DNA from 4 places in the Rhodoferax sp. GW822-FHT02A01 genome. Region 2 is predicted to be linked to each of the others. Evidence: predicted binding sites of a transcription regulator. Region 2 holds the regulator's gene; each other region holds the start of a gene.
What was found. The regulator LexA, encoded in region 2, represses DNA repair genes until DNA is damaged. The targets are predictions, from matches to a motif close to ACTGTATNNNNATACAGT.

Region 1 (6,029 bases), 2.2 Mb from region 2:
ATGCCTGCAGGCGGGGCCGTTCGATGATGCGCAAAGCACGGTGTTGCGCCAGGCCTTGGGGGACGCTTTGCCCGTCGGCTCCTGGCAACTGGATGAAGAGCATGTGGCTGCGCGCTGGATTATCTACATGGGCAAGTACGCTGGCGCGGAGGCCTTGGCAAAGAAGCGCTCCGAGGTCGTGGCGATGGGTATCAAGACCGAAAGTCTGGAGAACGCCGCTTTGGAGCCAGGCTTTTCTCTGGGCGGCTTTGACACCAAGGCCGATGCCGATGCAGCGCTTGCACGCCTGTCTGCGCGGGGACTGCACACGGCCCGCGTGGTGCAGGAGCGTGAGGCGTTGCAGGACTATCAGCTCAAGTTGCCTGCCGTCAATGCCGCACTCAAGGCCAAGCTGACCGATCTGCGCGGACCACTGGCAGGCAAGTCGCTACACGCCTGTAACTAATTCTCCGTAGGTCGTCACCCCGGCATCCGCCGGAAAGCGCACGGTAAAGCAGCATCCCGGAGGTGTCTGGCCCGGGCGGGCGTCTTCCACCGTGACCTCGGCGCGGTGTTGCCGCGCAATTTCCAGCACGATGGGCAGACCCAGGCCGGAGCCATCGGCTTCGTTGCCCAGGGCACGGTAGAAAGGCTGGAACACCAGTTCGCGCTCGGCCAGCGGGATGCCGGGACCGGAGTCCTCCACCTGAATGACCTGCACCCGGCTGAAGGGGTCGATCAGCACCCGCGCGGTGATCACGCCTGGTTTGTCGGCGCCGGATGGCGTGTAGTTGATCGCGTTGTCCACCAGGTTGCGCACCATCTCCTTGAGTAGGGTCGGGTTGCCCATCACCATGACGCCATCGGATCCGGGTTGCGCGCCCTCATAGCCCACGTCGATGTGCTTGTCCATGGCGCGTGGTACGCAGTCGCGGATCACGTCCATGGTCAGCCGTGCAACGTCACAGGGCTGGTGTGCCAATATCGTGCTGCTGCTTTCGGCGCGTGCCAGGGCCAGCAACTGGTTGACAGTGTGGGTGGCGCGAATGCTGGAGCGGCCGATCTGGCGCAGGGACTGCTTGAGGTCTTCGGCGCTGGCACCTTCGCGCTGGGCCAGGTCGGCCTGCATGCGCAATCCTGCCAGCGGTGTCTTGAGCTGGTGGGCGGCATCGGCCAGGAAGCGCTTTTGCGTGACGATGGACTCTTTCAGGCGCATCAGCAGATCATTCACCGAGGCCACCAATGGCGCCACTTCCATGGGGACCGCCTCGACCTCCAGCGGACTCAGGTCATCCGGGTTGCGCGCGCGAATGCGTTCTTCCAGCCGGTTGAGCGGCTTGATGGCCTGCACCAGCGCCAGCCACACCAGCAGCACTGCCAGCGGCAGCACCACAAACTGCGGCAGCATCACGCCCTTGACGATCTCCGTGGCCAGGACAGAGCGCTTGTCCATGGTCTCGGCCACCTGGACCAGCGCCGGTCTGCTATTGGGGACGTCCAGCTTGACCCACATGTAGGCCACTTTGAGCTCGCTGCCCTTGTACTCGTCGTCGCGCATGTGTACTTCGCCGGTGGTGCTCTTGTCATCGTCCCCGGGCAGAGGGAGATTTCTTTCGCCACTCAAGAATTCGCCTTGTGGTCCCAGCACCTGGTAGTACACCGTGTCGGCGTCATCGGCGCGCAGCAGTTCGCGCGCGGGCAGGGGCAGCACAAACTGCGCATGGTTGTTCTTGAGGGTGATGAGTTGCGCCAGGGCGCTGACGTTGTATTCCAGCGCGCGGTCAAACGGCTTGCCCGCAATGCCTTGCGCCACCAGCCAGGTCAGCACCAGGCTGATAGGCCACAGCAGCAGCAATGGCGTGAGCATCCAGTCCAGGATTTCCCCGAACAGGGAGCGCTGCTCGCGCTGGAAGATTTTCACCCCGGAATCTTCTCCAGGCAATAGCCCAGTCCGCGCACGGTTGCAATCCGGATCGGCCCCTTTTCGATCTTCTTGCGCAGACGGTGGATGTAGACCTCGATGGCGTTGTTGCTGACCTCCTCACCCCATTCGCACAGTCGCTCCACCAGTTGGTCCTTGCTGACCAGACGTCCGGCGCGCTGCAGCAGCACTTCCAGCAGACCCAGCTCGCGGGCAGACAGTTCCACCATCTTGCCGTCGATGGTGGCCACACGACCGGCCTGGTCGTATATCAGCGGACCGTGCTTGATGCTGCTGCTGGATGCCCCCATGCCACGGCGCACCAGGGCGCGCACACGGGCTTCGAGTTCCTGCAGGCTGAAGGGTTTGGCCATGTAATCGTCGGCGCCGTAGTCCAGACCTTTGACGCGTTCTTCCACGCTGTCGGCGGCGGTGAGTATGAGGACGGGCAACGAGGAGCCGCGTGCGCGCAGCTTCTTGAGTACTTCCAGGCCGTGCATCTTGGGCAGGCCCAGGTCGAGGATCAGCAAGTCGAATTCGGTATTGGTCATCAGCGCGGCGTCGGCCTCCGAACCATTGGCCACATGGTCCACCGCGGCACCTGCGCTGCGCAAGGCCCGCAGCAAACCGTCCGCCAGGACTTGGTCATCTTCCGCAATCAAAATCCGCATGGCCGTCTCCTTGTTTTCGCCATTCTAGGCCTGCACCGTGCGCATTTACCGTCCGCTGTAGGCCTCCAGCCCCAGAGCGATCACGGTAACGACTTCGTCACCGACGGCCGCGCGCATCTCGCTTTCAGCCTGCGCGACGGCTTCCTGGTAGGCGCCAAGCCAGGCCATCCCGGTGTCTGTGAACACCACGCGCTTGGCGCGGGCGTCGACCGGATCGTTCTCGCGGCGCACCATACCCCAGGCTTCACACTGCGTGACCAGGGTCGCCATGGCCTGTTTGGTCATGCCGGCAGCCTGTGCCAGCTCGGTCAGGCGTGCGCCCTCAGGGGGGAGGTGGCGGGTGATGTGGATGTGAGCTGCGCTGACCTGGCCGCGTGCTGCCAGATTGGACAGCCCCAGAGGCACACTGGGGTGTTGCGCCATGCATTCCATGACCCGTGCGTCAAAACGCTCCAGCGCCAGGCGCAACCAGTGGCCCAGATGGGTGCTGCGCCAAGAAGGTTGTGGTTCTGGCGGTGCTGTGATCATGGTTCGAATGGTAATGCAAACTGACTAAATATTGTGTTTACCAATTTCAATAAGCCCCGTTAAACTACTGTTCAAGCATCCAGCCTGTAATTAAATGCAGATGCTGAGCAAGCCACAACCCGATTGATTTTTAAGGAGATTTCCATGGACGCACCCGTCAAGAACCCCAACAACACGAATGGCGCCAACACCGAAAAAGCCAAGGCGCTGCAAGTCGCGCTGGCGCAGATCGAAAAGCAGTTCGGCAAAGGCACCATCATGCGCCTGGGTGAGGGCGAGGTGATCGAGGACATCCAGGTGGTCTCCACCGGCTCGCTGGGGCTGGATATCGCTCTGGGCGTGGGCGGCCTGCCGCGTGGCCGCGTCGTGGAAATCTACGGCCCGGAATCCTCCGGCAAGACCACGCTGACACTGCAAGTCGTGGCCGAAATGCAAAAGCAAGGTGGCCAATGTGCTTTCGTGGATGCCGAGCACGCACTGGACATCCAGTACGCGCAAAAACTGGGCGTGAACCTGCAGGACCTGCTGATCAGCCAACCCGACACCGGTGAACAAGCCCTGGAAATCGTCGACAGCCTGGTGCGTTCCGGCGCGGTCGATCTGATCATCGTGGACTCGGTGGCGGCACTGACCCCCAAGGCCGAACTCGAAGGCGAAATGGGCGATTCCCTGCCCGGCCTGCAAGCCCGTCTGATGAGCCAGGCGCTGCGCAAGCTCACCGCCCACATCAAGAAGACCAACTGCATGGTCATCTTCATCAACCAGATCCGCATGAAGATCGGCGTGATGTTCGGCTCGCCCGAAACCACCACCGGCGGCAATGCGCTCAAGTTCTACGCCTCCGTGCGCCTGGACATCCGCCGTACCGGCACCATCAAGAAGGGTGAGGAATCCATCGGCAACGAGACCAAGGTCAAGGTGGTCAAGAACAAGGTGGCGCCTCCCTTCAAGACGGCCGAGTTCGACATCCTGTTCGGCGAAGGCATCAGCCGCCATGGCGAAATCATCGATATGGGCGTGAACGCCGGCATCCTGGAAAAATCCGGCGCCTGGTATGCCTACCAGGGCGAAAAAATCGGCCAGGGCCGCGACAACGCCCGCGAATTCCTGCGCGAAAACGCCGACTTGTCGGTGGAAATTGAAAACAAGGTTCGCGAGTCCCTGGGCATTCCACTGCTGCCGGTGGCCGAGGTGGAAAAGGTCAAGGGCAAGAAGGCTGACAAAGCCGATAAAGCAGACAAGGCTGCGTAAACCCAGGACTGCCGCGAAGCAATGGCCGTCACACAGATTTCCCTGACCGGTCGGGCCTTGCGGCTGCTGTCCACGCGTGAGCACTCACGCGCGGAGCTGGAGCGCAAGCTGGCGCCGTATGAAGAAGAGCCCGGCGCCTTGGCCAAGGTGCTGGATACCTTGCAGGCCAAGGATTTCATCAACGAAGGCCGGGTGCTCGAGTCCGTCATTCACCGCCGCTCCGCCAAGCTGGGGGCGCAACGTATCAAGCAGGAGTTGCAGGCAAAGGGGTTGGAGCCCGAAGCAGTTGCCAGAGCCCTGGATACGCTACGCGCCAGCGAGGTGGAGCGCGCGCGCGAAGTCTGGCGCAAGAAGTTTGGTCAACCGCCTGCCGATGCGTCTGAGCGGGCAAAGCAGATGCGGTTTTTGGCGGGGCGTGGGTTTGGTGGGGATGCGATTCGGCGGGTGGTTTCTGGGGGCGATGAAGACTAATTGCCTTTTGCAGCCTGCTGACTTTTTCTTGCGAGCCCGCCGCTGGAGTGGGGTATGCGTTTTGCTCCGTGTCCCCCGGCCCTGAAGGGCCTCCTCCTTTACCTGCGCAAAACGCATACCCCACTCCAGCGGCTCGAGGTGCGAGCGCCATAGGTTGGAAGTGCTATTTAGAGACACTGCATTACAGTGCGCACCCATACCCGGAGGCCCGTGAGGGCGGTGCGTTTTGCGCAGGTAAAGGAGGAGCGCCCAAAGGGCGCGGGGGACACGGAGCAAAACGTGCCGCCCTCACGGGCCGTAGCGCGTACCAACAACCCGACTGAGAGCGTTAAAGCCCCAACATCAACTGCAAGTTCTGCACCGCAGCACCCGATGCGCCCTTACCCAGGTTGTCCAAACGGGCAACCAGCAAGGCGTGACCAAATTCCTCATTGCCAAACACCCGCAACTCCATCTTGTTGGTGTCTTTGAGGGCCACCGCATCCAGCTTCAGGTCGGCGGTGACGGGCTCCACTGTCACCCAGGTACTGCCCGCATAGTGCTTGGTCAATGCCGCGTGCAAATCCGCAGAAGTGGGTTTGCCGGGCAAGGTGTCCAGATGCAAGGGCAACTGCACCAGCATGCCTTGGTCAAAGTTACCCACCGACGGCACGAACAGGGGCCTGCGGGTCAGTCCGGTGTAGCGCATGATTTCCGGGATGTGCTTGTGCTTCAGGCCCAGGGCGTACAGCTCAAACGGCGGTGCCTTGCCCTGCTCGTAGGCCTCCATCATGCTGCGCCCACCGCCGGAATAGCCGCTCACCGATGGCAGGCAGACGGGGAAGTCGGCAGGCAGCAAACCGGCATCCACCAGGGGGCGGATCAGCGCAATGGCGCCGGTGGCGTAGCAGCCTGGATTGGCCACGCGGGTTGCGCCGATCACGGCATCGCGCTGGCCTGCGGCCAGTTCGGGGAAGCCGTAGACCCAGCCTGGCGCCGTGCGATGGGCAGTAGAGGCATCAATCACCTTGGGGCCGGTGGTTCCGGTTTCCCGGGCGATGGCATCCACCATGGCTACGGACTCGATGGCGGCGTCGTCATGCAGGCACAGGATCACCAGATCGGCTTGGGCCATCAGGGCTTTCTTGGCCAGCGGGTCCTTGCGCAAGGCGGGGTCTATGCTGAGCAGTTCGATGCCTGCCATAGCCAGCAGCCGCTCACGAATTTGA
Region 2 (6,029 bases):
CCTTTTGGGTTGCACTGGATGGTCTGGTGGATGATGTGCGCCGTACAAAGCTATCATCCACACATGGACACCAAACTGCTTGAACTGATTGTCTGCCCCGTCACCAAAGGGCCACTTGAGTACGACCGTGAGAAACAGGAGCTGATCTCCCGCTCTGCCCGCTTGGCTTATCCGGTGCGAGACGGCATACCCGTGCTACTGGAGAACGAAGCACGGACACTCAGCGACGCCGAACTTGGCCTGTAAGCGTCCCGGAGATGGCGTTTACCGTATTGATACCGGCGCGGTTGGCGTCGACCCGGCTTCCCAACAAACCGCTGGCAGACATTGCTGGCATTCCCATGGTAGTCCGCGTGGCGCAACGTGTGACTCGGGGGATGCCACCCACGGTGCGGGTTGTGGTGGCGGCGGATCACCCTAGCATCCTATTGGCATGCCAACAGTTTGGCGTGGAGGCCGTGCTGACCCGTGAAGACCACCCCTCGGGCAGCGACCGCCTGGCCGAAGCCTGCGTGCTGCTGGGTTTGGCCGACGAAGACATCGTCGTGAACGTGCAAGGGGACGAGCCCTTGATAGACCCCGCCTTGGTACATGCAGTTGCTCGATTGCTGGAACAAAACCAGGGCGCGAGCATGGGCACGGCAGCGCACAGCATTGACAGTGTGCAAGACTTCAAGAATCCGAATGTGGTCAAGGTTGTCCTGAACGCTTCGGGAATGGCTTTGTATTTCAGCCGGGCACCTATCTCCTGGTGGCGTGACGGCTTTGCCGAAGGCATTCAGACGCTGCCAAAGCCTGCGCCACTTCGCCACATCGGTATCTACTCCTACCGTGTGGGGTTCTTGCGCAGCTTTCCCTCTCTGGCACAGGCGCCCATGGAAATAACCGAAGCACTGGAGCAACTGCGCGCCCTGTGGCACGGCCACCAGATTGCCGTACATACGACCGATGCTGCGCCGGGCGCAGGGGTCGATACACCGGAAGACTTGGAACGTGTTCGACGCGTGTTTGCTGCCGGCGCCCCACCTGCATCATCTGTAAGTTAGCCTATAGGCACGCCATGCTATTCTCGCGCGTTAATTTGCATTCTGTAGCTGCGGGCGAAAGCTCCGTGATGAGCACATCATTTAAGTAAAAAGAGGGGTTCCATGAGACTGATTCTGTTGGGCGCACCCGGCGCCGGGAAAGGCACACAAGCCACATTCATTTGCCAAAAATTCGGCATCCCGCAGATTTCCACGGGTGATATGTTGCGCGCAGCGGTCAAGGCCGGTACTCCCCTGGGCTTGGAAGCCAAGGCGGTGATGGCTGCGGGTGGTCTGGTCAGCGACGAGCTGATCATCAATCTGGTCAAGGAGCGTCTCACGCAGCCGGACTGTGCCAACGGCTTCCTGTTCGACGGATTCCCTCGCACCATCCCCCAAGCTGATGCCATGAAGGCCGCTGGTGTGACGCTGGACTATGTGCTGGAAATCGACGTTCCCTTTGAAGCCATCATTGAGCGCATGAGCGGACGCCGTTCGCACGCAGCATCGGGCCGCACTTACCATGTGAAATTCAACCCACCCAAGGTGGAAGGCCTGGACGACATTACCGGCGAGCCGCTGATCCAGCGCGAAGACGACAAGGAAGAGACCGTTCGCAAGCGTCTGGATGTGTACAGCGCGCAAACGCGCCCACTGGTGCAGTACTACTCCGAGTGGGCCCAAAAGGAGCCAACCAAGGCACCCAAGTACCGCGCCATCAGCGGCATGGGCGATGTGGACTCCATCACGGCGCGGGTGTTTGAAGCACTTCAGTAATCAACTTCGTACAACCCCAAAGGGCCGCACTTGCGGCCCTTTGCATATGTGGTGATCGCGCCTAAGTCGCCTCAACCAGGTCCAGCATGAGCGCGATGCGAGCCTTTACGGCCGACAAACCGTAATGCGCAAAGGCACCATCGGCGGCGGCAGAACCCACTACACAGCCGTAGGCGCATCGGCTAACGCGCACGACCCGTACGCCCTGACGTTGTGCAAGCTGCAACGCGGCCTCAAGATCCTTGTGAATAGTGCCGTTGCCGGTTCCGGCAACGACAATGCCGCGTACCGGTGCGTCACCCTCCACAGGGTTGAGCAGGCTGCGCACGATGGCACCACTGGCACCTGCGTGATTCAGCAAGACTTCCACACGCGGCAAACCGCGCGCCTGCAACTGTGCGCAGTCCAGTCCAGGCCGCAGAGCATCCGCATTCGGCCAATTGAACAACAGGCGAACGCTCCCTTCCTCCACCACGCCGAGGGGGCCGGCCTCGCCCGCATCAAATGCGTCGACGCGATAGGGATGCACCTTCTGCACATGCGCCGCTTCGAAAATCTTGCCCGCGCACACCACCAACAGGCCCCGCGCACCTTGAAAACATGCCACCGTGGCTGCATCCGCCATATTCGTGGGCCCGTCCGGCGCCAGTGAACTGGCCGGCCGCATGGCGCAGGTCAATACCACTGGCTTCTGGTTGAGCATCTTCCCTGGCAACGCTCGCGACAACCAGTAGGCGGTTTCTTCCAGCGTATCCGTCCCGTGCGTGATGACGACTGCGCGCACATCCGGCATCTGCAGATGGTGGAGAACCCTGGCAGTCAACGTGAACCAATCACAGTGCTCAAGATCCTTGCTGTCGATCTGACACACCTGTTCAGACACAGGCAGATCGTCGCCCACTGCCTTGTCAAGACCAGGCACCGACTGAAGCAACTGTTGAACGCCCACTTGGCCGGCCGTGTATCCCACGTTGTCTCCAGCGTTCTGCGCCTTGCCAGCAATCGTCCCACCCATACCTAGAAAAACCACTTTTTTCGCCATATCACGTCACCCTCTTGTCAAAAGCATAAAACTGGTTAAAAATACAGTCACTGGATAAGAAAACAGTGTCTGCAATCCCAGTGATCCATCCAGTGCACACCAAAGGAGTCAGCATGCTCGAAAGCCCCAAACTCACTGCCCGACAACAGCAGATTCTGGATTTGATCCAAAGCGCTATCGCACGTACCGGGGCGCCTCCTACCCGTGCAGAAATCGCCAACGAGCTCGGTTTCAAGTCCGCCAATGCGGCTGAAGAGCATCTGCAAGCCCTGGCCCGCAAAGGTGTCATCGAATTGGTCAGCGGCACTTCTCGTGGCATCCGACTCAAGAGTGAGACTTTGCGCTCCATCAACGAGTCCAGAGTCAAACAATTCTCCCTGCCTCTCCCCGGTTTGGCCCAACTGGCGTTGCCTCTGGTGGGCCGCGTTGCAGCAGGCTCTCCCATTCTCGCCCAAGAGCATGTGGACCAAACCTACTACGTGGAAAACAGCCTGTTCCAGCGGCAACCGGATTACCTGCTCAAGGTACGAGGCATGTCCATGCGTGATGCGGGAATCATGGACGGCGACTTGCTCGCCGTGCAAGCTACCAAAGATGCCAAGAATGGCCAGATTATTGTGGCCCGGCTCGGCGACGAGGTGACTGTCAAGCGCTTCCGCCGCAACAAACACCTGATCGAACTGCATCCGGAAAACCCGGATTACCAAACCATCGTGGTGGAACCTGGAGACCCCTTCGAAATCGAAGGACTCGCAGTTGGCCTTATCCGCAACACCATGCTCATGTGAGCCGCAACCGGGAGAAATCTATGAATATCGCAATGCTTATGCAAGATAAACTGGTCCAGGGTTTGCTCCGCCTTATGGGCGGCCGGCCACATAGTGCCAGGCCGACACCCATGGCCGTTCAAAATGCGTTCCCTCGAGGCGGCATGACAGCCTGTCTGGCTGGCGTCAGCCGTGGGACTGATGCGATCAATCTGTCGCCCGCCATGGCTTCTTCCAGGCCTTTGCGGGTCTTGCGTGTGGTGGACAGAGGCCAAACGCCTGCCGGCGTAGGCAGGCTGGTCATTTCGGGGCGTATGGCTGACGTTTGTGCCGAGTTGGACCGCTTGGCCGCCAGCGAGGCGGCGCTGCACTAAGAGTGGCCCGTCTGGGTGTGCCCCCCGGTCAGGCGGCTGCACCCAGCAGATAGTCCTTTTTTCCCACATCCACGCCGTTGTGACGCAGGATTGCATAGGCTGTGGTGATGTGGAAAAACAGATTCGGCAGCACCCACTGTTTCAGGTATGCCTCACCTTGCATTGTGCGCATGGTGTCCCTTCCTACTGGGAAGGTGATTTCCTTGGACTCGGTTCCGTCCACTGCGTGCGCTGGCACGGTCTGCAAATAGGCCAATGTTTTTGCAATGCGTTCTTTTAGTTCAGCCAGTGTTTGCTCGTCATCCGGAAATCGGGGCGCCTCCATCCCAGACAGCCTGGCAATTCCGTTTTTTGCGGCGTCACATGCAATCTGAATCTGCTTGGTGAATGGCAGCATGTCCGGCGCCAGACGGTACTGCGTGATGGCAACAGGATCACACTTCTTGGTATCCACAAAGGCTTGCGCCTTATCCAATAAATGACTCAGGTTGCTGAGCATGCCTGCAAATACCGGAAGGCTGGCCGATGACATGGAAATGGACATGGATATCTTTCAAACGAGTAAACCAAAGGGAAGCGCATGTTAGCGCCTATCCGCCGCCGTTCTGCCTGAGTTTTTCTGTCTCCATCAAGGCACAATGGGGGCATGAACATAGTGATTCTGGACGATTACCAAGATGCGGTGCGCAAGCTCGAATGCGCCAGCAAGCTGCAACCCTATCAAGCCAAGGTGTACACCAACACGGTCAAGGGTCTTGGGCAGCTTTCGGTGCGACTCAAGGATGCCGACATTCTGGTGCTCATACGTGAACGCACCGCAATCAATCGCCAGCTCATTGACAAGCTGCCCAAGCTGAAATTGATTTCCCAGACCGGGCGTGCTGGCAGCCATATCGACCTGCAAGCCTGTACTGAACGTGGCATTGCTGTATCCGAAGGCGCCGGCTCACCGGTGGCGCCGGCTGAACTAACCTGGGCGTTGCTGATGGCGGCCATGCGCAGGTTACCCCACTACATTGGCAATTTGAAGCACGGGGCCTGGCAGCAGTCCGGACTGAAGGCGAGCTCCATGCCCCCAAATTTTGGAATTGGCACCACACTGACCGGCAAGAAGCTGGGCATATGGGGATACGGAAGAATAGGCAAACTGGTCGCCGGATATGGCAAAGCATTTGGAATGCAGACCATCATCTGGGGAAGTGAGTCTTCCCGCGAGGCGGCAGTGCACGATGGCCACATTGCGGCGCCCAGCAAGGAACTGTTCTTTACACACTCCGACGTGATTTCCTTGCATCTGCGACTGAATGAGGCAACGCAACACATTGTGCGAGCCAGTGACCTTGCCTTGATGAAACCCACCTCGATTCTGGTCAATACATCCAGGGCCGACTTGATTGAACCTGATGCACTGATCAGTGCCTTGAACCGGGGGCGCCCCGGTCTGGCGGCGGTGGATGTGTTTGAGACGGAACCCATTCTTCAGGGCCACGCTTTGTTACGCCTGGAGAACTGCATCTGCACTCCCCATATTGGCTACGTGGAGCAAAGCACCTACGAGGAATATTTTGGTGCTGCGTTTGACAATGTGGTGAACTTCATCAAAGGCACGCCAACCAATATCGTCAACCCTGGCGCACTGCAGGTGCGCCGCTAACCTGGCTTATTTCTGTTCCGGCTTGTTCGGCTCGGGTTTGACAAAACCGGACATATCGAAATCGATGAGGTTCCCGGGCTCCGGCTCTTTGTCCGGTACGCCTTCGCCACCGATGTCCAGATCCAGGTCCACAACTGGCTCATCCACCGTGCCTGAAATCGTCGGCAGAGGCACAGCGGCGGCCTCGATATCTATATGCTCTATATCAGGATGCTTCGGCTCCAGAACCGCGACCTGAGAGCTGGACAGCCGCGACGTACTGAAGGGCACCATAGACGAATCTGCCGGTTGACTCAACCGCTTGAGGATGCCGTAGAGAAGCAACAAGTCTTTGAACGCCTCCAGGTCAATGCCCTGTTCCGGATCATCCTCAGGAGTTCTCACCAAGCA
Region 3 (6,029 bases), 1.7 Mb from region 2:
GGCAGATGCAGGAGCATTTGCTGGAGCGCAAGACCGCAGACGGGCACCGGTTGGAATTCGCCTTGAACATTGGCGCCTGGGAAGAGCGGCCCCGGCTGGTGGGCTGGTTCACGCTGGCCCTGCTGCTGTTCTTTACGGCGTTGGCGTACCGTCGCGTGCGTCGCCTGCTGCATCCACTGGACGATATCCGTGCCGGCGCCTTGCGCTATGGCGCGGGTGATTTTGCCAAGCCTATTCCCGTGCGCCGTGCCCGCAAACCCGACGAACTGGGCGAGTTGGCCACCACCATCAACACCATGGCCACCGACATCCAGCAGATGCTGGACGCCAAGCGCAGCCTGCTGCTGGCCATCAGCCACGAGCTGCGCAGCCCGCTCACCCGCGCACGGCTGAACACCGAGCTGCTGCCCGAAACCTCCGAACTTCAGGCAAGTCGTGAAGCCCTGCTGCGCGATCTGGCCTTGATGCGCGACCTGGTCACCGATCTGTTGGAAAGCGAACGCCTCTCCACCCGCCATGCGGCGTTGCATCTGGAGCCTGTGGACTTGCTGGCACTGTTGCAAGAAGTTGTGCAGGGTATGAGCCAGCCCGTGCAGCAGGACATCGCGCAGGAACTGCCCACATTGACGCTGGACCCGGCCCGCATCCGCCTGCTGGTGCGCAACCTGCTGGACAACGCCTTGCGCCACAGCGCAAATGCAGCGCAAGCGCCGTTTCTGCGGGCGCATGCATCAGAGCAGGGTGGAGTGGTGCTGAGCGTGCGTGACTTTGGCGCGGGCGTGCCGCCCGAACAATTGCCGCATCTGGCACAGGCTTTCTACCGGCCGGATGCCGCCCGCACACGTGAAGACGGCGGCGTGGGGCTGGGGCTGTATCTGTGCAAGCTGGTGGCTCTGGCCCATGGCGGTGAATTCCGCATTGCCAACGCAGAGCCGGGGCTGGAGATTACAGTAACGCTCCCGTCTTCTTCTGCAAACGCCTCTTGATGAAACCCACGCTCATTCTTCTGCCCGGCCTGGTATGCGACAGCGCTGTCTGGGCACCGCAGGTGCAAGCCCTGTCGCCCTATGTGCATTGCCATGTGGTGGATTACGGTCTGCTCGATTCCATAGGCGTTATGGCCCAGCATGTGCTCGATACCGCGCCCGCGCAGACCTTTGCGCTGGCGGGCCACTCCATGGGCGGCCGCGTGGCGCTGGAAGTGTTTCGCCGTGCGCCACACCGTGTGCACCACCTGGCCCTGCTGGATACGGGCACCCACCCATTGGCCGAGGGCGATGCCGGTGCCAAGGAACGTGCCGGCCGCATGGGCCTGCTGCAGACCGCCGAGCGCAAAGGCATGCGCGCCATGGCCGAGCTGTGGGCCAAACCCATGGTGCATCCCTCGCGCCACGACACACCGGTGTTTGCCGCCGTGCTCGACATGCTGGAGCGCAGCAGTGCCGAGCAGTACGCAGCCCAGATCAACGCACTGCTGACCCGCCCCGATGCTGCGCCCGTGCTGCCCACCATCACCTGCCCCACGCTGGTACTCACCGGCCGCGAAGACCTGTGGAGCCCGCCCGAAGCGCATGAGCGCATGGCTGCCGCCATTGCCCATGCGGAGCTGTGCATCGTGGAGCAGTGCGGTCATATGGCGACGCTGGAGCAACCGGATGCGGTGAGTGCGGCGTTCAAGCGCTGGTTAGGATTGGCAGCATGAAAACCTTTTACAACCACCTTCACGCCCAGCACCAGGGCCAGTACGAAATGTTCCGCGGTGCGCTGGTGCCATGTCACGAAGTGCCCGCGCGTGCCGACCATGTGCTGGCGGAACTGCAGCGGCGCAAGCTGGGTGAAGTGCTGGCGCCAACCGCCTTTGATGCCAGCGCGCTGGAGCGTGTACACAGTGCACGCTATCTCCACTTTCTGGAACACGCCTGGAGCGAGTGGGTGGCGCTGGACCCGGCCAACGCCACGCGTGATGCGTTGCCTTCGGTGTGGCCCACACGCACCTTGCGCAGCGATGTTCTGCCCGACAACTTTGCGGCCCGCATGGGTTTGTTCTCGTATGACGCGGGCACGCCTCTCACGGGTGGCACCTGGGTCGCCGCGCGTGCCGGTGCGGAGTGTGCGCTGAGTGCCGCGCAGGCAGTGGCGCAGGGCGAGCAGGCAGCGTTTGCGCTAAGCCGCCCCCCAGGCCACCACGCGGGCATGGACTTTTTCGGCGGCTACTGCTTTCTGAACAACGCGGCGCTTGCGGCAGAGCAGCTGCGTGCCTCAGGCCTGGAGCGCGTGGCGGTGCTGGATGTGGACTACCACCATGGCAATGGCACGCAGGCCATCTTCTATGAGCGCCCCGATGTGTTCTTTGCCAGCATCCACGGCGACCCGCGCACCGAGTACCCGTTCTTTCTGGGCTATGCCGATGAAAAGGGAGCGGGGGCCGGTGAGGGCAGCAACCTCAACCTGCCGCTGCCACGTGGCACTGGCTTTGCGGAGTGGTTTGTTGCGCTGGAAACGGCGCTGGCAGACATCCAGAAATTTGGCGCGCAGGCGCTGGTGGTATCGCTGGGTGTGGACACGTTTGCGGGTGACCCGATATCGGGCTTCAAGCTACAGAGCGATGACTACCTGCGCGTGGGCGAACGACTGCGCCGTGCGGGCCTGCCCACCGTGCTGGTGTTCGAGGGCGGCTATGCCGTGGCCGAGGTGGGTATCAACGCGGTCAACGTGGTGCAGGCCTTTGCCTGAACCTCGCATGCGCTAGAACAGGCTGCTTTGCGCGCTGGGCACCTGGGGCGGTGTGAACTGCGACACATCTGCCAAGGTGGGTGGCTTCTGCAGTCCGTAGCGCTTGAGCGCAATCTGAAAGCGCTGCGCCAGCAGGCTGGCAAACAGGCCGCTGCCCTTCATGCGGGTGGCAAAGTCGGGGTCGTAATCCTTGCCGCCGCGCATCTGCTGCACGCGGTGCATCACATGCTCGGCGCGCAGCGGGTAATGCTGCTGCAGCCACTGCACAAACAGGTCGCGCACTTCCAGCGGCAAACGCAGCAGCACATACGTGGCATAGCGCGCACCGGCCTCTGCTGCAGCCTGCATGATCTTCTCCAACTCCACATCGTTGATGGCAGGAATCATGGGCGAGCTGAACACCGCCACCGGAATGCCCGCACTTGCCAGCGTCTCTATCGCCTGCAGGCGGCTGGTGGGTGAGCTGGCACGCGGGTCCAGCTTGCGCGCCAGCGCGTGGTCCAGCGTGGTCACCGACACATTCACCTGCACCAGGCCCTTGCGCGCCATGCCGCTGAGAATGTCCAGGTCGCGCGTCACCAGCGCGTTCTTGGTGATGATGCCCACCGGCACTTGCGCCTCGGCCAGCACCTCCAGCACAGAGCGGGTGATGCCCAGCTTGCGTTCCGTGGGCTGGTACGGATCGGTATTGGACCCCACCACGATCAGCCCTGGCACATAGCCCGGCTTGCACAATTCGGCACGCAGCAGCGCGGCGGCGTTGACCTTGGCAAATATCTGCGTCTCAAAGTCCAGGCCCGGCGACAGCCCCAGATACGCATGCGTTGGCCGCGCATAGCAATACACACAGCCGTGCTCGCAGCCCTGGTAGGGGTTGATGCTCTGGTCAAAACCAATATCGGGCGACTGGTTGCGGCTGATGATGGAGCGCGCCTGCTGCTGCACGACGATGGTCTTGGCAGAAGGCGCGTCTTCCGCATCCGGCTCCTCGTCCCCCGGCCAGTGCTGCAACTCCGGCGCCAGCGCCTCGCGCTGAAACGCGTCAAAGCGCGAACCCGGGTTGGAGCCCGAGCCGCGGCCTTTGACGAAGTGCAGGGGGTGGGTGGACATGGGGTCTTGATATCTTTATGCTGTTTGTATATACAGTATAAAGAGCAGCCCCTTTCGGTGCAATAGGCGGCACAAGCAAGTTCAGCCTATTCGTCGCAGGGTTGAGAGAGACTAGGCCCTTAGTGAGTCTGGAAGTACGCACCCAATGGAGATTCATCCATGCATCCTGTAATTACTGCGTTTGCAGCATCGCCAGATAGAGGGCGTGGTTTGGCAAGGGATATGCCGGTTCGCTGGGCGTTCGAGGAGGTTGGGCAACCTTACGACGTTCGACTTCTATCGTTTGCGGAGATGAAGCAAACAGCCCATCGCACGCTACAGCCATTCGGACAAATTCCAACCTACGAGTGCGGCGGTCTTGCACTGTTCGAGTCAGGAGCCATCGTCCTTCATATTGCACAGAACCACACAGGGCTTCTGCCGGATGATCCCGACGCGCGTGCGCGTGCCATCACCTGGATGTTTGCTGCCGTGTCGACTGTGGAGCCGGTGATCACTCAGCTGGAAAACACCGTATACATGGAACGGGACAAACCTTGGTTTTTCGAGCGCCTGCCCCTCATGGAAGACCTGATTCGCATTCGGCTTGGGGAACTTTCTGAAAGGCTGGGGACCTTTGATTGGCTAGACGGCACATTCAGTGCAGGTGATTTACTCATGGTGCAGGTGTTGCGCAGGCTGGGGAGCTCGAACTTGCTTTCAGAGTACCCAAGCCTCTGCGCTTACATTGCGCGCGCCGAAGCTAGGCCTGCCTTCCAACGCGCGTTTGCGGCGCAGTTTGCTGTCTTCAACAGCGCCCGTACCCAACCCACTTTGCATGATGTGTAGGCATGTCGATCTCCGTTCGGTTGGTGAGGCGACAGTAGCGGCAGAAGTTGCGACCATGAGGATTCAGGCGATTGCCACCCTTTCAAGCGCCGTGTTCGCTCCTGTTGGGTTTGGCGCTTTCGGGGTGTGCGCCAGCAAGCGGAGCAAGCTGTAGAAACAATGCCGCATCCGTGGCATTCTTCCTGTCTCGTATTCCAAGTCACTACCCATAACCGGAGTCCCACATGGCAACTGAGAAGGTCAAAGGCCCTGCATCGTACTTTCCGTCTATCGAGCAAAAGTACGGAAAACCAATCGACCATTGGCTCGATCTGGTTCGCAAAAACAAAGACAAGAAGCACATGGAAATTGTTGCGCTTCTTAAGTCTGAGCATGGGTTGGGGCACGGTCATGCCAATGCCATCGTTGCCCACGTTATGGCGTCAAAGAAGCCTTGAATCCCATGTCCCTCTCGCTACACGACGCGTCCGTTCCCGTATTTCTCCGCTACCTCGCCCAACTGCGGGACCTCGTATCTAAAGCAGAACGCTTTGCTACGGAGCGAGGCGTTCGTCCGTCAGATCTACTCGCGGCCAAGCTGGCGCCCGATATGTTGTCCTTCGAGCGTCAGGTGGCGATTGCTGCCAACTTTACTTTGCGCGCCGCGTTTCCGCTTGCAGGTGAAGCGGTACCAACTGAAGGGACATTTCCCGAAACCTTTGAAGGTCTTCATGCTCGGATTGATCGGGCTGCGCTACTTCTGGGAGCTTTGGAGCCCAGTCAGTTCGTTACTGCTGGGACTCGCGTCACTGAGAGTCGGGCTGGCGAAGCGTTGGTCCGGTTGTCTGCCCCAGAGTTTTTGTTTCAGTACGCACTTCCCAATTTTTTCTTTCACTTCACAGCGGCTTACGCTGTGCTTCGCCACCAAGGCGTCCCGTTGGGTAAGCAGGATTTCGATGGGTTCCATCGCTACACCGTGCAGCCTTCTCCACGTTAACGAAACCACCCAATGCGCAGTCTGTCCAAGATTGACAACCTCGGGAACGAAGAGTTTTCAGTTGTCCTGTCTCGCCTGGAATCCATGGGGTGGAAGGTCTATGCCCGCTATGGTGGTGTCGATGTGGGTATCGACTACGACGGCGTCCGCCTGAAGCGAAACGGCGTCAAACTCAAGTGCGAATGGGATCCCTGGGACACTAGGAGCATTGAAGGCTCGGCGGTGGCGCAGATCAACCCTGATGCACACGCAGTCCAGTTCAATTTCGCTCGCTGCTCAGCGGTGGGGCCGAGACGCATGATTCCACGAACACGCAGGAGCTGTCTTCGCGGGAACCTGATCGACCACGGCACCTACCACTGCGGGGCCATAAGCCACGCGC
Region 4 (6,029 bases), 1.4 Mb from region 2:
GCATGATGCGCCGCACCCGCTCCACCATGTCGTTGTAGTTGTCGCGCGCGCTGGTGGCGTTCATGATGTTGAGCGCCACGCCCTGCACATCCGATTTGTGGCTGATGTCGGGCGAGTCGATCTTGAGCGCCACCGGGAATCCCAGCTGCGCCGAAATCATCATGGCCTCGCTGGCATTGCGCGCCAGAATGGTTTGCGTCACTGGTATGTGGAAGCACGACAGCAGCGTCTTGGATTCCATCTCGGTGAGCACCTTGCGCCGCTCGGCCAGCACGCTCTCGATGATGAGGCGCGCGCCTTCGATGTCGGGTTTGCCCAACGTGGACAAGGGGGGCGGCGTCTGCTGCAGCAGGCGCTGGTTCTGGTAGAAGGTGGCGATGTTGCCAAAGGCACCCACGGCCGCCTCCGGTGTGCGGAAGGTGGGAATGGCCGCTGCGTTGAGCAGGGCCCGTGCCTCGCCCACGGTGGCATCACCCATCCAGCAGGACAGCAGCGGTTTGCCCATGGACTTCTTGATCTCCGCCATGGCCTTGGCGATGCCGATGGAGTCTGCGCCGGTCTTGGGCGAGAAGATCACCAGCACGCCGTCTATGGAGGCGTCGTGGTCGGCAGCAATGACGGCGGCCTTGTAGTGCTCGGCCGAGGCCTCTTCCGACAGGTCGATCAGGTCGGTCAGCGACGCCAGTTCCGGCACCTTGGCCTTGAGGTCGGCGGCTGACTGTTCCGAGAGCTTGCCCAGGTGCAGATGGATTTCATTGACCCAGTCTGCCGCCAGCACGCCCGGGCCACCTCCATTGGTGACGATGGCCAGGCGCTGCCCCACCGGGCGGTAGCGCGAGGCCAGGCATTTGGCCGCGGAGAAGAGTTCCACAAACGAGGTGACGCGCACGGCGCCAGCACGCCGCAGGGCGGCGTCGAATACGTCGTCGCTACCGACGATGGTGCCGCTGTGTGTTTGCGCCGCCTGGTTGCCCGCAGGTTTGCGCCCGGCCTTGAGCACGATCACCGGTTTGGCATTGGCTGCTGAGCGCAGGGCACTCATGAAGCGGCGCGCATTGGAGATGCCTTCCAGGTACACGATGATGCTTTGTGTGCGGGCGTCGTTGGCCAGGTAGTCCAGTACCTGGGCAATGTCCACTGCGGTGTTGGGGCCCAGTGAAACCACGGATGAAAACCCGACCGCATTCTTGCTGGCCCAGTCCAGCATGGAGGCGGTGAGTGCGCCCGATTGCGACACCAGTGCCAGCGAACCGCTATTGGCCAGGTCGCCGGCCACGCTGGCATTGAGTTGCAGCAGCGGGTTCTGAAAGCCCAGACAGTTGGGGCCCAGCAGTTGCACGTTTTCGCGCTTGGCCACTTTCTTCAAGGCTGCTGCCTGTTCGGCGCTGATGCCGCTGGAAATGATGACGGCCGAGCGGCAGGTCATGCGCCCGGCCACCTCCAGTGCGGCGACAACCTCGTCCGCCGGCAAGGCGATGATGGCCAAGTCCGCCCGGCTTTGCGCCAGCTCGGCCAGCGTGCCGCTGCTGTGGATGTCCAGAAAGTGCAGCGTGCCTTTGTAGGTCTGCGCCTTCAGGTTGGCAATCAGCTGGCTGGCCTGCAGTGTGAGGCTCTCCGGGTTCCCGGTGGAGCCGGCGAAGACCAGAATCGATTGTGGGGCAAAGAGGGGGGAGAGGTAGTGTTTGTCCATGGTCTCAATCAGCGCCTATAAGAACTTTGACGTGTGCCGTGGCACTGCGTGCCAGCGGGCTCAAGACATAGCCTCCTTCAAGGCAGGAAATAACGCGTCCCTGGCAATGGCGCTGGGCCACGGACATGAGTTGCTTGGTCACCCATTCGTAGTCGGCTTCCACCAGACCCAGGTTGCCCATGTCGTCTTCGCGGTGACCGTCGAAGCCGGCGGAGATGTAGATCAGCTGGGGTTTGAAGGCATCCAGCGCGGGTATCCAGTGGGTGGTCACGGCTTCGCGGAACTTGTCGGAGCCCGAGCGCGGTGGCAGCCCGATGTTGACCATGTTGTGGGCCGTGCTGTTCTCGCCCGAGAAGGGGTAGAGCCCGGTCTCGAAGATCGAGCACATCAGCACCTTGGGGTTGTTCTGCAGGATGTCTTCGCTGCCGTTGCCATGGTGCACGTCAAAGTCGATCAGCGCCACGCGCTCCAGGCCGTGGTGTTCGATGGCGTGCAGCACACCTACGGCCACGTTGTTGAAGAAGCAGAACCCCATGGCCGCGCCGCGTTCGGCATGGTGGCCGGGTGGGCGTACCGAGCAAAACGCGCTGGGCACTTCGCCCGACAGCACCAGATCGGTGGCTTGCACCGCAGCACCCGCAGCGCGCAGTGCGGCCAGGGCGGTATAGGGGTTCATGCTGGTGTCCGGATCGACGCGGTGGTAGCCCTCCTCGGGCGCCGAGTTGAGGATGGTGTGGATGTAGTTCGGCGTGTGGGCGCGCGCTAGCTGCGCCTCGGTGGCCAGGGGCGCGTCGTAGCTGTGCATGTAATCCAGCAGGCCTTTGGTGAGCAACATGTCATTGATGGCCCCCAGACGTTCCGGGCATTCCGGGTGCCCCGCGCCCATTTCATGGCGTGTGCAGTCGACGTGCGTGATGTAGGCGGATAGCAAGGCAAATCTCCTGATGACTGCTGGCGCTTGAGGTGCTGTTGCGGAGTCTAGGCCAGTCTTGGTTTTGGGGAATTGACGCACATCATCAAGAAGTGCGCCTTCGAGCGTCGCTCCCCAAATTGACAAAGCCCTGACAGCGGCTTGTTTGACGTGGGGCAGGGGTTTGCGGATACTGTGTATAAATACAGTATTTATGCCGTCCGCCGCCTCCCCATTCCCCGCCTACGCCGAGCTGCATTGCCTCTCCAGCTTCAGCTTCCAGCGCGGCGCCTCGCAGCCGGAGGAGCTGGTCCAGCGCGCCCGCGCGCTGGGCTACCAGGCGTTGGCCATCACGGACGAATGCTCGGTTGCTGGCGTGGTGCGCGCGTATGAGGAGGCGCGGCAGCTGGGCGTGCACCTTGTGCTGGGCGCCGAATTCCGGGTGCAGTTGCCAGGTGGTGGTGTGTTCACGCTGGTGGCGCTGGTGCACAACCTGCAGGGCTGGGGTAATTTGTGTGCGTTCATCACACATGCCCGCATGGCGGCGGCCAAGGGGCGGTACCGCGTGACCTGGGCCGATGTGCAGCAGCAGTCCCTGGCTGATTGCGAAATCCTGCTGACCGGGCTGGATGCCTTGACCATGGAATCGGCCTATGCGGTGTGCAGCGGCGTACGCACACTCTACGGGGCCAACACCTGGCTGGCGGTATCGCACCGCCTGTGTGGTGACGATGCCTTGCGCCAGTACCGCGTAGAGCAGCTCGCCCGGCTCACAGACCTGCCGCTGGTTGCCACCGGCCATGTGCACATGCATGTGCGTTCGCGCAAGCCCTTGCACGACGTGCTGACCGCGGTGCGCGTGGGGCTGCCGGTGGCGCAGTGTGGCTTTGAACTGCAGGCCAACGCCGAGTTGCATATGCGCAGTCGTGCGCGGTTGGCGGCGCTCTTTCCCCCGGAACTGCTGGCGGCCACGCTGCAGATTGCGGCGCGCTGCACCTTCACCCTGCAGGAGCTGCGCTACCAGTACCCCATGGAGGCTGTGTTGCCCGGTCACACTCCGGCCCAGACCTTGCGCCAGTACACCGAAGAGGGTGCGCGCGAGCGCTTTGCAGGAGGGGTTCCTGAGGATGTGCGCAGGCAGATGGAGCACGAGCTGGCCCTGATCGCCGAGAAGTCCTACGAGATGTACTTTCTCACCGTCCACGACCTGGTGCGCTTTGCCCGCAGCCGGGGCATCCTGTGCCAGGGGCGGGGGTCGGCGGCCAATTCGGTAGTGTGCTACTGCCTGAGGGTGACCGAGGTGGACCCCTCGCGCATGAAGATGCTGTTCGAGCGCTTCATCAGCCGCGAGCGTGACGAGCCGCCCGACATTGACGTGGACTTTGAACACCAGCGCCGCGAGGAGGTCATCCAGTACATCTACGAAAAGTATGGCCGCGACCGCGCCGCCATCACCGCGGTGGTGGCCCACTACCGCCCGCGCAGTGCCTTGCGCGATGTGGGCCGCGCACTGGAAATCCCGGAGGTGCTGATCAACGCCATGGCCAAGGAGCATCCGGGCATGTACAGCCGTGAGTTGCTGGTGGAGCGGCTGCAGAGTGCCATTGAAAGAGCGGGTTCTTCGGGTTCTGCGGATACCACCGATTCAAGGAGCCTGGAGGGTGGGGCGCTCAGCGCAGGTAAAGGAGGAGCCTGCAAAGCGGGCGGGGGACACGGAGCTGAGCACCCCACCCTCCAGGCTCCGGGCGCGGGGGATGGTTTCATGATTCCCCCTCCACGCCGTTTGCAACTCTGGCTTAGCCTGGCCAGCGAACTGCAGCGTTTTCCGCGGCACCTGAGCCAGCACGTGGGCGGTTTTGTGCTCACGCAGGGGCCTTTGACGCGGCTGGTGCCGGTGGAGAACGCGTCCATGAAAAACCGCAGCGTCATCCAGTGGGACAAGGACGATCTGGATGCCGTGGGTCTGCTGAAGGTGGATGTGCTGGCCCTGGGCATGCTCAGCGCCATACGCCGCTGCCTGCAGCTGATTGGGCAGACGCGCGGCAGCCCGAAGTGCATGCAGGACATTCCCGCCGAAGACCCGGCGGTGTACGCCATGATCAGCCGCGCCGACACGATTGGCGTGTTCCAGATCGAGAGCCGCGCGCAGATGAGCATGCTGCCGCGCCTGCGGCCCCAAGAGTTTTATGACCTGGTGGTGGAGGTGGCCATCGTGCGGCCTGGGCCCATACAGGGGGGTATGGTGCATCCGTACCTGAAGGCACGGGCCCGCGAAGGGGAGCAAAAGTCCGAGTTCCCCCAGCTTGATGAAGCGCTTAGTCGCACCAAGGGGGTCCCCATTTTCCAGGAGCAGGTGATGCAGATCGCCATGCTGGCCGCGGGCTTTACCGCCGGCGAGGCGGACCAGTTGCGCCGCTCCATGGCGGCCTGGAAGCGCAAGGGCGGTGTGCACAAGTTCTATGACCGGCTGGTGGGGGGCATGGAGGACAGGGGGTATCCGCGGGAATACGCCGAGCGCCTGTTCAAGCAGATTGAAGGGTTCGGGGAGTACGGTTTCCCCGAGAGCCATGCGGCCAGTTTTGCGCTGCTGGTCTATGCGAGCAGCTGGCTCAAGTGGTATGAGCCCGCCTGCTTTCTGGCCGCCTTGCTCAACAGCCAGCCGCTGGGCTTCTACGGCCCGGCCCAACTGGTGCAGGACGCGCAGCGCCACGGTGTGCAGGTGCGCGCGGCCGATGTGGTGCGCAGCGATTGGGACTGCACCCTGGAGGCCTGCGAGCCGGATGCGCCTGCAGCGCGCAATCGCGCCGAAGGCGTGCCGGAGCAGCCTGCCGTGCGATTGGGCCTGCGCATGGTCAAGGGGCTTTCAGAAAAGGTGGCCGAGCGCATCAGCCAGCAGCGGCAGCAGGCACCTTTTGCGAATACGCAAGACATGGCCTTGCGCTGCCAGCTGGATGTAGCCGACCTGCGCGCGCTGGCCAGTGCAGACGCCCTGCAAAGCCTGAGCGGCCACCGCCGCCAGCAGGTGTGGGACGCCTCCGCCCTGCGTGCCGCGCCAGTCCTGCTGCAAGGCGTGCCGATTGAAGAAGCGGCGCTGCAACTGCAGGCCGCCGAAGAGGGCGAGGAGGTGGTGTTTGACTACGCCGCAGTGGGCCTTACGCTGCGCACCCATCCGGTGGCCTTGCTGCGCGAGCAGTTGCGTGCCATGCGGCTGTTAACCGCCGAGCAGATGCGCTTCTACCCCAGCGGCCGCCTGGTGCGCGCCTGCGGCATCGTTACCGCTCGGCAGCAGCCGCAGACCGCCAAGGGCGTGGTCTTCGTCACCTTGGAAGACGAAACCGGCAGCGTCAACGTGATTGTCTGGAAGGCGGTGAAAGAAAGCTTTCGCGATGTGATCTATCACGCTCGCCTGATGGCGGTGTACGGCGTGTG

Region 1: recA (recombinase RecA) is a predicted target of LexA. The motif match lies at 3,183-3,200, and genes of this name have one in related genera.
Region 3: AAGF34_RS01585 (PA0069 family radical SAM protein) is a predicted target of LexA. The motif match lies at 3,863-3,880, and genes of this name have one in related genera.
Region 4: AAGF34_RS12685 (error-prone DNA polymerase) is a predicted target of LexA. The motif match lies at 2,793-2,810, and genes of this name have one in related genera.

What each region holds. Positions count from the first base shown of each region.
Region 1 covers NZ_CP152376.1:1,918,617-1,924,645, forward strand. Annotated here, with positions in the region: gene AAGF34_RS09065 (SPOR domain-containing protein) at 1-445, shown strand, start outside; gene AAGF34_RS09070 (sensor histidine kinase N-terminal domain-containing protein) at 428-1,900, opposite strand; gene AAGF34_RS09075 (response regulator transcription factor) at 1,897-2,571, opposite strand; gene AAGF34_RS09080 (MarR family winged helix-turn-helix transcriptional regulator) at 2,617-3,099, opposite strand; gene recA (recombinase RecA) at 3,244-4,350, shown strand; gene recX (recombination regulator RecX) at 4,372-4,821, shown strand; gene argC (N-acetyl-gamma-glutamyl-phosphate reductase) at 5,150-6,029, opposite strand, start outside.
Region 2 covers NZ_CP152376.1:4,119,093-4,125,121, reverse strand. Annotated here, with positions in the region: gene lpxK (tetraacyldisaccharide 4'-kinase) at 1-83, shown strand, start outside; gene AAGF34_RS19620 (Trm112 family protein) at 64-246, shown strand; gene kdsB (3-deoxy-manno-octulosonate cytidylyltransferase) at 258-1,046, shown strand; gene adk (adenylate kinase) at 1,149-1,802, shown strand; gene AAGF34_RS19605 (asparaginase) at 1,864-2,844, opposite strand; gene lexA (transcriptional repressor LexA) at 2,958-3,632, shown strand; gene AAGF34_RS19595 (hypothetical protein) at 3,743-3,985, shown strand; gene AAGF34_RS19590 (DUF1993 domain-containing protein) at 4,014-4,529, opposite strand; gene AAGF34_RS19585 (D-2-hydroxyacid dehydrogenase family protein) at 4,632-5,639, shown strand; gene AAGF34_RS19580 (hypothetical protein) at 5,646-6,029, opposite strand, start outside.
Region 3 covers NZ_CP152376.1:338,667-344,695, reverse strand. Annotated here, with positions in the region: gene AAGF34_RS01600 (HAMP domain-containing sensor histidine kinase) at 1-986, shown strand, start outside; gene AAGF34_RS01595 (alpha/beta fold hydrolase) at 986-1,702, shown strand; gene AAGF34_RS01590 (histone deacetylase family protein) at 1,699-2,733, shown strand; gene AAGF34_RS01585 (PA0069 family radical SAM protein) at 2,746-3,843, opposite strand; gene AAGF34_RS01580 (glutathione S-transferase family protein) at 4,003-4,671, shown strand; gene AAGF34_RS01575 (DUF4287 domain-containing protein) at 4,896-5,108, shown strand; gene AAGF34_RS01570 (DUF1993 domain-containing protein) at 5,114-5,647, shown strand.
Region 4 covers NZ_CP152376.1:2,688,065-2,694,093, forward strand. Annotated here, with positions in the region: gene AAGF34_RS12675 (bifunctional acetate--CoA ligase family protein/GNAT family N-acetyltransferase) at 1-1,690, opposite strand, end outside; gene AAGF34_RS12680 (histone deacetylase family protein) at 1,695-2,621, opposite strand; gene AAGF34_RS12685 (error-prone DNA polymerase) at 2,815-6,029, shown strand, end outside.